Regions from separate parts of the Halomonas sp. TA22 genome, predicted to be linked through region 2. Evidence: predicted binding sites of a transcription regulator. Region 2 holds the regulator's gene; each other region holds the start of a gene.
The links. The regulator FliA, encoded in region 2, starts transcription of late flagellar genes. The targets are predictions, from matches to a motif close to CTAAAGTTNNNNNNNNNNCNGCCGATA.
Positions count from the first base shown of each region.

Region 1: the regulator FliA is predicted to act here: its motif matches at 1,880-1,906, upstream of HJD22_RS12585 (flagellar protein FlaG).
Region 3: the regulator FliA is predicted to act here: its motif matches at 2,169-2,195, upstream of HJD22_RS05800 (flagellin).

Region 1 covers NZ_CP053108.1:2,665,965-2,669,243, forward strand. Annotated here, with positions in the region: gene folD (bifunctional methylenetetrahydrofolate dehydrogenase/methenyltetrahydrofolate cyclohydrolase FolD) at 1-496, shown strand, start outside; gene HJD22_RS12575 (S-ribosylhomocysteine lyase) at 555-1,025, shown strand; gene mtnN (5'-methylthioadenosine/S-adenosylhomocysteine nucleosidase) at 1,058-1,771, shown strand; gene HJD22_RS12585 (flagellar protein FlaG) at 1,948-2,310, shown strand; gene HJD22_RS12590 (EAL domain-containing protein) at 2,401-3,279, shown strand, end outside.
Region 2 covers NZ_CP053108.1:3,059,007-3,062,285, forward strand. Annotated here, with positions in the region: gene HJD22_RS14460 (EAL and HDOD domain-containing protein) at 1-1,027, shown strand, start outside; gene HJD22_RS14465 (RNA polymerase sigma factor FliA) at 1,085-1,783, opposite strand; gene HJD22_RS14470 (histidine phosphatase family protein) at 1,997-2,563, shown strand; gene HJD22_RS14475 (hypothetical protein) at 2,604-3,095, opposite strand; gene flhF (flagellar biosynthesis protein FlhF) at 3,109-3,279, opposite strand, start outside.
Region 3 covers NZ_CP053108.1:1,248,257-1,251,535, reverse strand. Annotated here, with positions in the region: gene HJD22_RS05800 (flagellin) at 1-2,132, opposite strand, end outside; gene HJD22_RS05795 (FliC/FljB family flagellin) at 2,314-3,279, opposite strand, start outside.

The DNA.
Region 1 (3,279 bases), 390 kb from region 2:
CCCTTACAACCTTGGCCGCCTGGCTCAGCGCCTGCCGATGCTGCGCCCATGCACACCGAAAGGAGTGATGACGCTGCTGCATGAGAGCGGCATCGAGGTACGCGGCCTGAATGCGACGGTGGTCGGCGCTTCCAACATCGTCGGCCGCCCCATGGCGCTCGAACTGATGCTGGCCGGCTGCACCACCACGGTGTGCCACCGCTTCACTCACGACCTGGAAGCGCATGTGCGTCGCGCCGACCTGCTGGTGGTTGCCGTGGGCAAACCCGGCGTGGTCAAGGGCGAGTGGGTCAAGGAAGGAGCGGTGGTCATCGATGTAGGGATCAACCGCACCCACGAAGGCCAACTGAAGGGGGATGTCGATTTTGCAGCGGCGGCCGAGAGAGCGGGTCATATCACTCCGGTACCCGGAGGCGTCGGCCCCATGACGGTCGCCTCTCTGCTCGAGAATACGCTGTTTGCCGCCGAGCTGCATGACGCCATGCAAGCACGGTAGCGGTGCGCTAGACTAGTCGCCTATTCACGTCAAAGTCATGTCAGTGCCGGAGGCCCCCATGAGCGAACAGCAGAAGATGAATGTCGAGAGCTTCAACCTCGACCATACCAAGGTCAAGGCGCCCTATGTCCGCCTGGCAGGCGTCAAGGCCGGCCTGAACGGCGATGAGATCCACAAGTATGACATGCGCATATGCCAGCCCAATCAGGAGCATATGGAGATGCCCGCGCTGCACTCGCTGGAACACCTGATGGCGGAGCTGTCACGCAATCATACCGATAAGATCGTCGATATCAGCCCCATGGGCTGCCAGACCGGCTTCTATGTCGCATTGATCAACCACGACGACTATGACGATGTACTTGACCTTCTCGAAAAGACGCTCGAAGACGTACTCGGCGCCGACGAGGTCCCTGCCTGCAACGAGATGCAGTGCGGCTGGGCAGCCAGCCACAGCCTGGAAGGTGCCAAGCAGATCGCCCGTGGCTTCTTGTCCAAGCGTAACGAGTGGACCCAGGTCTTCTCCTGAGTCACCACTCAAGCCCGATAATAAGGTTTCTCATGAAGACGATTGGCATCATAGGCGCCATGGCAGAGGAAGTTGAGTTGCTGGCCTCCCGACTGACGGAACACGAGACGCGACAGCACGCCGGATTCATCTTTCACACCGGCAGCTTGCACGACGTGAAGGTCATAATCTTGCAATCCGGCATCGGCAAGGTCAACGCGGCGGTAGGCACCTCCCAGCTGCTCGACAAGTACCAGCCCGAGGCGATCATCAACACCGGTTCGGCGGGCGGCTTTGGCGAAGACTTGGCGATAGGGGACGTGGTCATCTCCTCCGAGGTTCGCCACCATGATGTGGATGTGGTTGCGTTCGGCTATGATTATGGCCAGGTGCCCCGCATGCCTGCGGCCTATCTTCCAGACCCTCGCCTGGTTCAGGCAGCACGAGAGTGCAGCAAGCGCCTTGATGAATTGAGAATAGTCGAGGGCCTGATCGCTACCGGCGACAGTTTCATGTCCTGTCCCGAGAGCGTCAAGAAGACTCGCGAGCGCTTCCCCGCCATGCTTGCCGCCGAGATGGAAGCCGCCGCCATCGCGCAGACCTGCCATCTCTACGACTGCCCCTTCGTGGTGATTCGTGCGCTTTCCGATATTGCCGGACAGGAATCCGACCTCTCCTTCGCCCAGTTCATCGATCAGGCAGCCACCCACTCAGCAGCCCTTGTCGACGCCATGGTAAAGCACCTCGGCACCTCATCTACCAACTGAATCCCCTATCTCGTCCGCTCCGACATCATCTGTCAGTAACGAAACGACTACCCTCTGCCGACCAGGCTTCCCCTGGTCCGCCTGGAGCGGGCTGCTTTTCAAGCAAGATTAAAGTTTGACTCTCGTGCGCCGATAGCCTTTGACGACAATGTTCATGGCTGGGAACGAGGATCTGTATGAGCGACATGATCAATGACTTGAGTGACGCAACGCGCGCACTGACGACACAGCAGCGGCTTGACACCATGCTGGCCCAACTGGGCACTCGCCAGGTGGCTACCATAGAGACTGAAGCCGTGCGCGGCGCAGCAGCGCCAACGACGGTGGCTGAGCTATTCGAGCCTCTTCAGCGAATTAATGAAGTCATGCGCTCTTATGGTGTCGAATTTGACCTGAATGAGTTCGAGAACCGCACCGTCACCCGCATCATCGATCGCGATACCGGCGAAACCATACGCCAGATTCCCAGCGAGGAAGTGTTGAGAATTGCCGAATCCCTGAGCCAGCTTCAAGGACGGCTCATACAGCTCGAGGCTTGACGAGGAAACAAGCTTATTAAATAAGGATTTTCTGAATAAGCTTGTTGTGATTTTGCTGGCGGAAATATTATGGATTGATCAGGAGCGGATATGCTTGACCTGCCCCCCCGTACCAGCTACTGGCAGTTTGATGAGAGCGAGCGGTTGGCTGCGCTGCAGGACTTAGAGATACTCAATACTCCATGCGAAAGGGCCTTCGACGACCTGGCCCACCTGGCCTGCCGCCTTTTTGATGTGCCCATTGCACTTATCAGCCTGATCGATGATCAACGCCAATGGTTCAAATCGACGGTCGGTACCGATATATGCGAGACAGCGCTGGATGACGCACTAGGTGTACAGACGATGCGCACCCCCGACGGCATCGTCGTTGAGGATGCCAAGCGTGATCCCAATGTCAGTAATTCTCTCCTGGTTGCCGGCAGTCCCTGCATCCGCTTTTATGCAGGAATGCCTCTTTATGGCGCCAACAAGCTTCCAATAGGAACACTCTGCATCATCAGTCCCGAGCCGCGGGAATTCGCCCCCAAGGAACGGCTTATCCTCGAGCGTCTGGCCGACCTAGCCAGCTTGCTCATCATACAACGCAAGCCGGACCACCGCCGACCCGGCGATGCTAAAGGTAGGCTTAGCCTGGCAGCGCTGACAGAACGGACTGAACAGCATTTTCTCAAGGGGATGCCACCACGCCTGGTATTGCGCGAAATACTTGATGGACTATTGGCGCTCACCTCAAGCGAGTTTGGCTTTGTGGCAAGCTGCACGGAGGAAAGCTCAACACAGACATTTCATGTAGAGGGACTCTCAGCTCATCACGTCACCCCCCTTATCCAGGAGTTATTCATCACTGCTCCAGGAAATTTCGCTACTGACACGGCCCATCCAAGTCTGAATGGAGCGCCGTTCGGTAGGGTGGTCAGGTTACTTAGCAACGATGACCTATCCCATCCCCTTTTCAAGAAACTCCTG
Region 2 (3,279 bases):
AGTCGGCGAACGCTTGCTGTTTCTCAATGTCTCCCGCGAATGGCTGGAGCGGCCTGAGCTGCTGCCTCACCCTACCGAGCAGGTGATCATCGAAGTTCTAGAAAGCGTTTCCGTGAGCGATGAAACCATAAAGGCGCTGCACGCCATCAAGATCAAGGGATATCGCATTGCGCTTGACGAGGCATTCGTCAGGCAGCAGCCCTATGCACTGCTGCCGCTGGCCGACATCGTCAAAATAGATGTCAATCAGCCACTCAAGCTCGAACGGCTGGCGCTCTATCGCCGTCACGGCTGTAAGCTGCTTGCCGAAAAGGTGGAGGATCTTGAGCATTTCGAGCAGGCGCTCGATGAAGGATTCACCCTCTTCCAAGGTTTCTTCTTCGCTCGCCCTCATAATGTCACGATGGCCCGATCCCAGCGCCGCAGCAACAACAACATTCAGATACGGCTGATTCGAGAACTCTATCGTGACATGGTCAGCATCGACCGAATTGGCGACATGGTCTCGCAGGACCCTCATCTCTATCTGATGATAATGAAGCGCGCCAACTCCAGCTATTACGGTCAGAAAGGCTCCGCCAACCTGAAGCGCAGCCTGCAACTGCTTGGCCTCAATGAGTTACGCACCTTGGTCGCCACTATCATGCTGGCCCAGAACGGGCCTATCTGCCGCCTGACGATGCAGCACGCCTTGATCTGCGCCTACATGTGCAAATACCTGGCCGCCCCTTTCCGCCACATCGACGAGGACGACGCCTTTACGGCAGGCCTGTTCTCGCTGATGGATCGAATGCTGGGTATCGAGATGGTCAGACTTCTCGAAGAGGTGAGTCTCCCCGGCGAGATCGAGGATGCCTTGGTGACCAGCGGCGGCCCACTGGGCGCAATTTTGACGTTGGCCAAGGATTATCAGGCTTTCGAAAGCGATGCCCGAAACCAGACCATCAACAGACAACTGCGCGAGTGCTACCTGAAAGCCGTCGAGGAAACTCAGGCTCTGATGTCATCGCTAGGCAGCTCGGACTGAATTCTTCAAGATCCAGCTTCATCACAGCCTCAAGAGTGCAGCTTGCCAGCCTGTCGATTACACCGCCAGCTTGGCGCGCAAGCGGGACACCGCCTGGCTGTGCAGCTGACAGACGCGTGACTCGCTGACGCCCAGCACCGCGCCGATTTCCTTGAGGTTGAGCTCCTCCTGATAGTAAAGACCCAGCAGCAATTTTTCACGCTCAGGTAGCTGGTCGATGGCGCTTACCAGTCGTTCGCGCTGCTCGCCTTGCATCAATGCCGCAAAAGGCGAGAGTGGGCCGGTATCGTCGGCTTCCGGTTCCCGCCCCTCCGACACGATCTCCTCGAAAGGGAGTAACTGGCCACTGTTAGTATCGCCCAACAGCTGATGATACTCATCGAGCTCCATGTTCAGCTCGGCGGCCACCTCCCGCTCCTCCGCCGCCCGGCCAAGACGCTGTTCGGTTCGACGAATCGCTTCACCGAGCGCACGCGCGCTACGCCTCACGCTTCGGGGGACCCAGTCACGGCTGCGCAACTCATCGATCATGGCACCGCGAATACGTTGGCTTGCATAGGTCGTGAAGGTTGCGCCATGGGCGGCATCATAGCGGCTCAAGCAATCCAGCAGCCCCACCATGCCCGCCTGGATCAGGTCATCCAGTTCAACACTGGCTGGCAGCTTGACCTGCAATGCCAGCGCCTGACGTCGCACCACTGGCAAATATTGTTCCAGTAATGCGCCTTGATCTATCTTGCCCTGTGCCGTGTACATTGATCTCGCCTCGGGCCCTAGTCATATGACGGGTCGGCCAGTAATACTGCTGTTTCTACGGGACGACCCGTTATCTTTTTCAGTACCGCTGATTCACATTATTGCCGCTTACCCACCACGACCAAACCGGGAATACCCCTAGCCATGACCGGCTTTTCCCCGCTTTGCTCGGCGCAGTGGTAGCATTCATTTACCTATCTTGGAGCATGTTTTATGACCCCTTACCGCAATCGCTACCTACTGATGCGCCATGGGCACAGCCAGGCCAACCAGCAGGGAATCATCGTGAGCGACCCCCAGCATGGCCTTGGCGGTTTTGGACTCTCATCAAAGGGACAAGAACAGCTACGGGCCTTGCTAACGCATTGGCCCTGGCCCACGCCGACACGCATCATCCATTCGGATTTTCTTCGTACCACTGAAACTGCACGCTTTCTCGCCACACATTTTGGACTCGAAATGGCAATCGACACGCGTCTCAGGGAGCGCTTCTTCGGTAGTTTCGATGGTCAGTCGGACGAACGTTATCCGGACATCTGGGCAATCGATGCCACGGATGCCTGCCACCGCCATGCGGGAATTGAGAGTGTTAAAGCGGTTGCGACTCGCATGCGGGCTACCATCGATGAATTGGAGGCGCTTTACAGCGATGACGTCATCTTGCTGGTCAGCCATGGCGACCCACTACAGATTCTGCTGACGGCGCTAACCGAACGTCCCTTACGTGAACATCGCAAGAGAGAAGCACTACTTCCGGCCAGCATTACTCTGCTCGGTTAGATGCTGTAGAAATAGTAAAGATAACGGTATAAATCAGCCGTTACGCTAGGTCGAGCACCAGCAACCGTGTACCGAGATAGCCTTGAGCTGCCTGCTGCAAATTGTTAAGCAAGCCACTACGTGCGACCCGTTTTGATGGCAGTGCCAGCAGGCTCCTCGGCCCCTGATTGAGATGCAACTGTTTCAGCACAAGATAGGCACGGCGAAAGGCGTCAGGGTCGTCGCCTACCCAAAGCGCCCAACGCGGCTGCTGTTGGGCCAGGACCGCGACGTGGGGACTGTTCGACTCAATGGGCACCACCCGCCAGCTGCCGGATTCCCCCAGCCAGCGCTGCCCAGCGCCACGCCACTCGTCCAGAACGCGTTCGACCTGACGGGTCTGTATCGTGCTGGTCTCTGGCAGTCCCACCACCATCAAGGTGGAAACGGCCTGTACCGTGCGTGCAGGTTCCGCCTGTTTCGCTTCGACGATGCGCGGTTGCGCCTCGGCCCACTCTCTGAGGCCGGCTGCCTGATCGAATCCTATCGGCATCTCATTCACGCTATCAGCGCCCACTGCTGTCGTGAAGCCCATTGCCCATGGCACGAAACCCATCCTGGGCCAGGAAGAGATGGCAGAGCGCCTCAAGAAGATGGTTGGGGTGGCGCGGACGCTGCCCACCCAGCAGACCGAGCAGCTGAGCACGCACATCCATCGCCCACTCACTGGAATCAAG
Region 3 (3,279 bases), 1.8 Mb from region 2:
ATAATGCGCGAGCGCGCAGCGGAGAGACTGAGATTGCTGCTAATATGATTTTCCACGACCGAGCCCAGCCGATTTTCGATAGCCCCTAAGTAGCTTCGCTTGCTATCCACTATTGCAATGGCACGATCCAATGCCGCAAGTGGATTAGCGGGTGTGCGCAAACGAATCTGCTGATCTACCTCGGCAAGATTGACGATAGTATGAGGAATACCGTCGTCGTTGGCGCCATTGGCATCGGTACTGACATTAATAGAAAGCGGTGCCAGGGAGTCCAAGGGGTAATAGATGATCACCTCCCCAGTACCATTCACCGTTTTGATCAGAATATCGTTACCTTCCGTGTCGACCAGGCTTGCCACCTTGAAGCTTCCATAGTTTGAAAGACTATTAGGAAGATCGAAATAGTAGTTACCATCGTCGCGCTGGCGCAGCACATCACTGAAGGAGTCGCCATTGGCATCCGTATAGTTAACGGTGACATTGCGCGGGTCCAGCGTCACGGTCGAGGTGCCGCTTACCGTCTCAACCCGCTCATTGAGATTGAACGTGGCCGCTGCCTCCCCCAGCGCCTTGGCCAGTACCTGCTCCTCTCCTTGCGGTCCTATCGTCAGGGAAACCTCTGCTTGATAATAACGATAGATACCATCGCCACTATCGACTTCAATCATATATTGGTTATTGGACACACGTTGCATGAGCCGCGCATTGCCACCGAACGCGGCATCATTCACGTCGGCGAAGTCGATATCCGTTGTAGTGAAGTCGAGACTAGGCAAGGTGTCTACGCTATTGGCACTTGAAAGGTCATCGCCGAGAAAAGCGCGAGGATCAGATGCGCGGAAAGTCAGCGTGAGCTCCTCGTCATCATCTACAAGCTGCGTTGAGACGCTGGCACTGCCAAGACGATAGTAGGCTGGTTCGCCGCCTAGCTCGCTACGGATGTAGTAATTACCACCATTTTCAAACAGTTCGTCACTTGCCAGGGGCATACCGCTGCTATCGAGAAAAACAAGGTGGTCGGCTTCGCTAAGCGTATAACCCTGACCATCAATCACATGCGCCGAGACGGCACTATAGACCTGATTGGTAGAGGGCGCGTCATTGACCATCCTTGCTTGCACAGCCCCGGAGCCCGCCGCAAAACTCAGCTCAGCCTCATGGTAACTCACACTACCGTTGGCGGCGGTCTGCTCTATGACATAGCTTCCGCTGTCTTGAAGCAGGCGTTGCGTTCCGCCCAGGGCCATACCATTACTGTCGCTGAAGGCAATGCTCGAAATGTCTCTTGCCTGCATGGGAGCGGTATCGGTATAGAGCTGGCCAGTCGCGGCAATGGTTACGGTACTGCTATCACTGGCAGTATTATGGTGAGCCTGCGGCGTACCCGTATTGAAGAACAGCGGTTTGCCGTCGCCATCCAGGGTGCTGATGTAATAACCGAAGCTACCCTCTGCCGGACTTTGAAGGCGCAAGGTCGGCTCGCTACCCGTTACCCCTGTATAGCTGACAGTCGTTTCAGCCGTCGCTTGAGGGTAAAGCTCAATATCGCGGGCATAGCCCTGAAGGGTGTTGCGAGGCGTTACTTCACCATCAAGCCCCGCGACGGTAAAGTCCTCAAGACCCAGTGCCGCCACGCTAAACCCTGGCGGCAGAAGATCAATCTTCAAGGTCTCGTTATCGTTGGCGCCTACCTGCAGGTTGACCAGCCCAGCACTGCCATCGAGCAGGGGGATACCGTTGTAATCGACCGACTGGGCCAGCCGATCGATTTCCCAGAGATTCATGTTGATTTCGGCCTGGATGGCATCGCTGTCGCTCCAGCTCAAGGTGCCATTGAGCCCCTGAACCGTCAGTTCGCGAATACGCTGCAGCTTGTCATTGATCTGATCCAGTGCACCATGCGCCGTCTGCGACAGCGACACCCCATCGTTGGCGTTGCGCATGGCCATCGAACGACCATTGATCTGGCTGGTCATGCGATTACCAATGGCTTGCCCTGCGGCATCGTCTTTTGCGCCGTTGATGCGCATTCCCGAGGAGAGCCGCTCCATGGCGGTAGTAAGCGCCGATTGGGAACGCTTGAGATTGGCCTGGCCACTCAAGGAAAGAAGATTGGTGTTGATCGCTGTCATCGTGCGTTTCCGTGCGCCAAGTCCAATATTTTTAGTTATCGGCTAACGTATGGAAAGCTTGAGTCAATTCGTATTGAACCAAGGTTTGATTTACTACTTGCACAATAAAACAGGCGCCACGTGGGCGCCTGTAGGGTCTTGAAGGGGGGGCAAAGCCTGCCCCACCCGATCAAGGGCCGGATTAACCCAGCAGAGACAGCACGTTCTGCGGAATCTGGTTGGCCTGGGCCAGTACGGAAGTGCCGGCCTGCTGCAGGATCTGCGCGCGGGTCATGTTGGCCACTTCCACCGCGTAGTCGGCATCTTCGATGCGCGAACGGGCGGCAGACAGGTTAGTGGAGTTGGTGTTCAGGTTGGTGATGGCGTCTTCGAAGCGGTTCTGCACGGCACCCAGCTCGGAGCGCAGGCTGTCAACCTGATTCAGAGCGGCATCCAAGGCGGCCAGCGGATTCTCGGTGGCGGCGGCATCCGGATCGGTGGTCAGAGCGTCGTTTTCCACATAGACAGCATCGCCACTATCGGTGTCGGTCACGGTGCCATTGGCAGCGATGGTGTAGTCGCCAACCGTTACATCGTCCTCTTCCTCAGCGATCAAGCTTGCCAGTTCAGAAGAGGTGACGGTGGCCATGATAGCCTCATCGTCTCCGTCTACCTCACCGGTGTCATACTCCCAAGTACCATCTGCGAGCTTGGTATATTCAACGTCATCTTCACCCAGCGTGACCGTAGCGTCTGCATCGGCAAGATCAAGCACGTCGGTGGCAGTGGCGGCGGGAGCGCCGGCAACGCTGAAGCCATCCGCAAACAGCGTGCTGACATCGATTTGCTTCAGTTGGACAGTGATGGTTTCACCATCGTTGGCACCGACCTGGATCTGCAGGCCTTGCTCGCTGGCCAATACGTTGACGCCGTTGAAATTGGTCTCGGCAGAGATACGGTCGATTTCAGCCAGACGCTGATCGATTTCGTCCTGGATGGACTTCAAATCATCAGAAGAGTTGGTGCCGTTCTGGGCCTGGACGGTCAACTCACGAATGCGCTGCAGGTTGTCGTTGACCTGGTTCAGTGAACCTTCGGCGGTCTGGGCCAGGGAGATACCGTCGTTGGCGTTACGCTGCGCCTGGTTCAGACCGGTGATCTGGGCAGT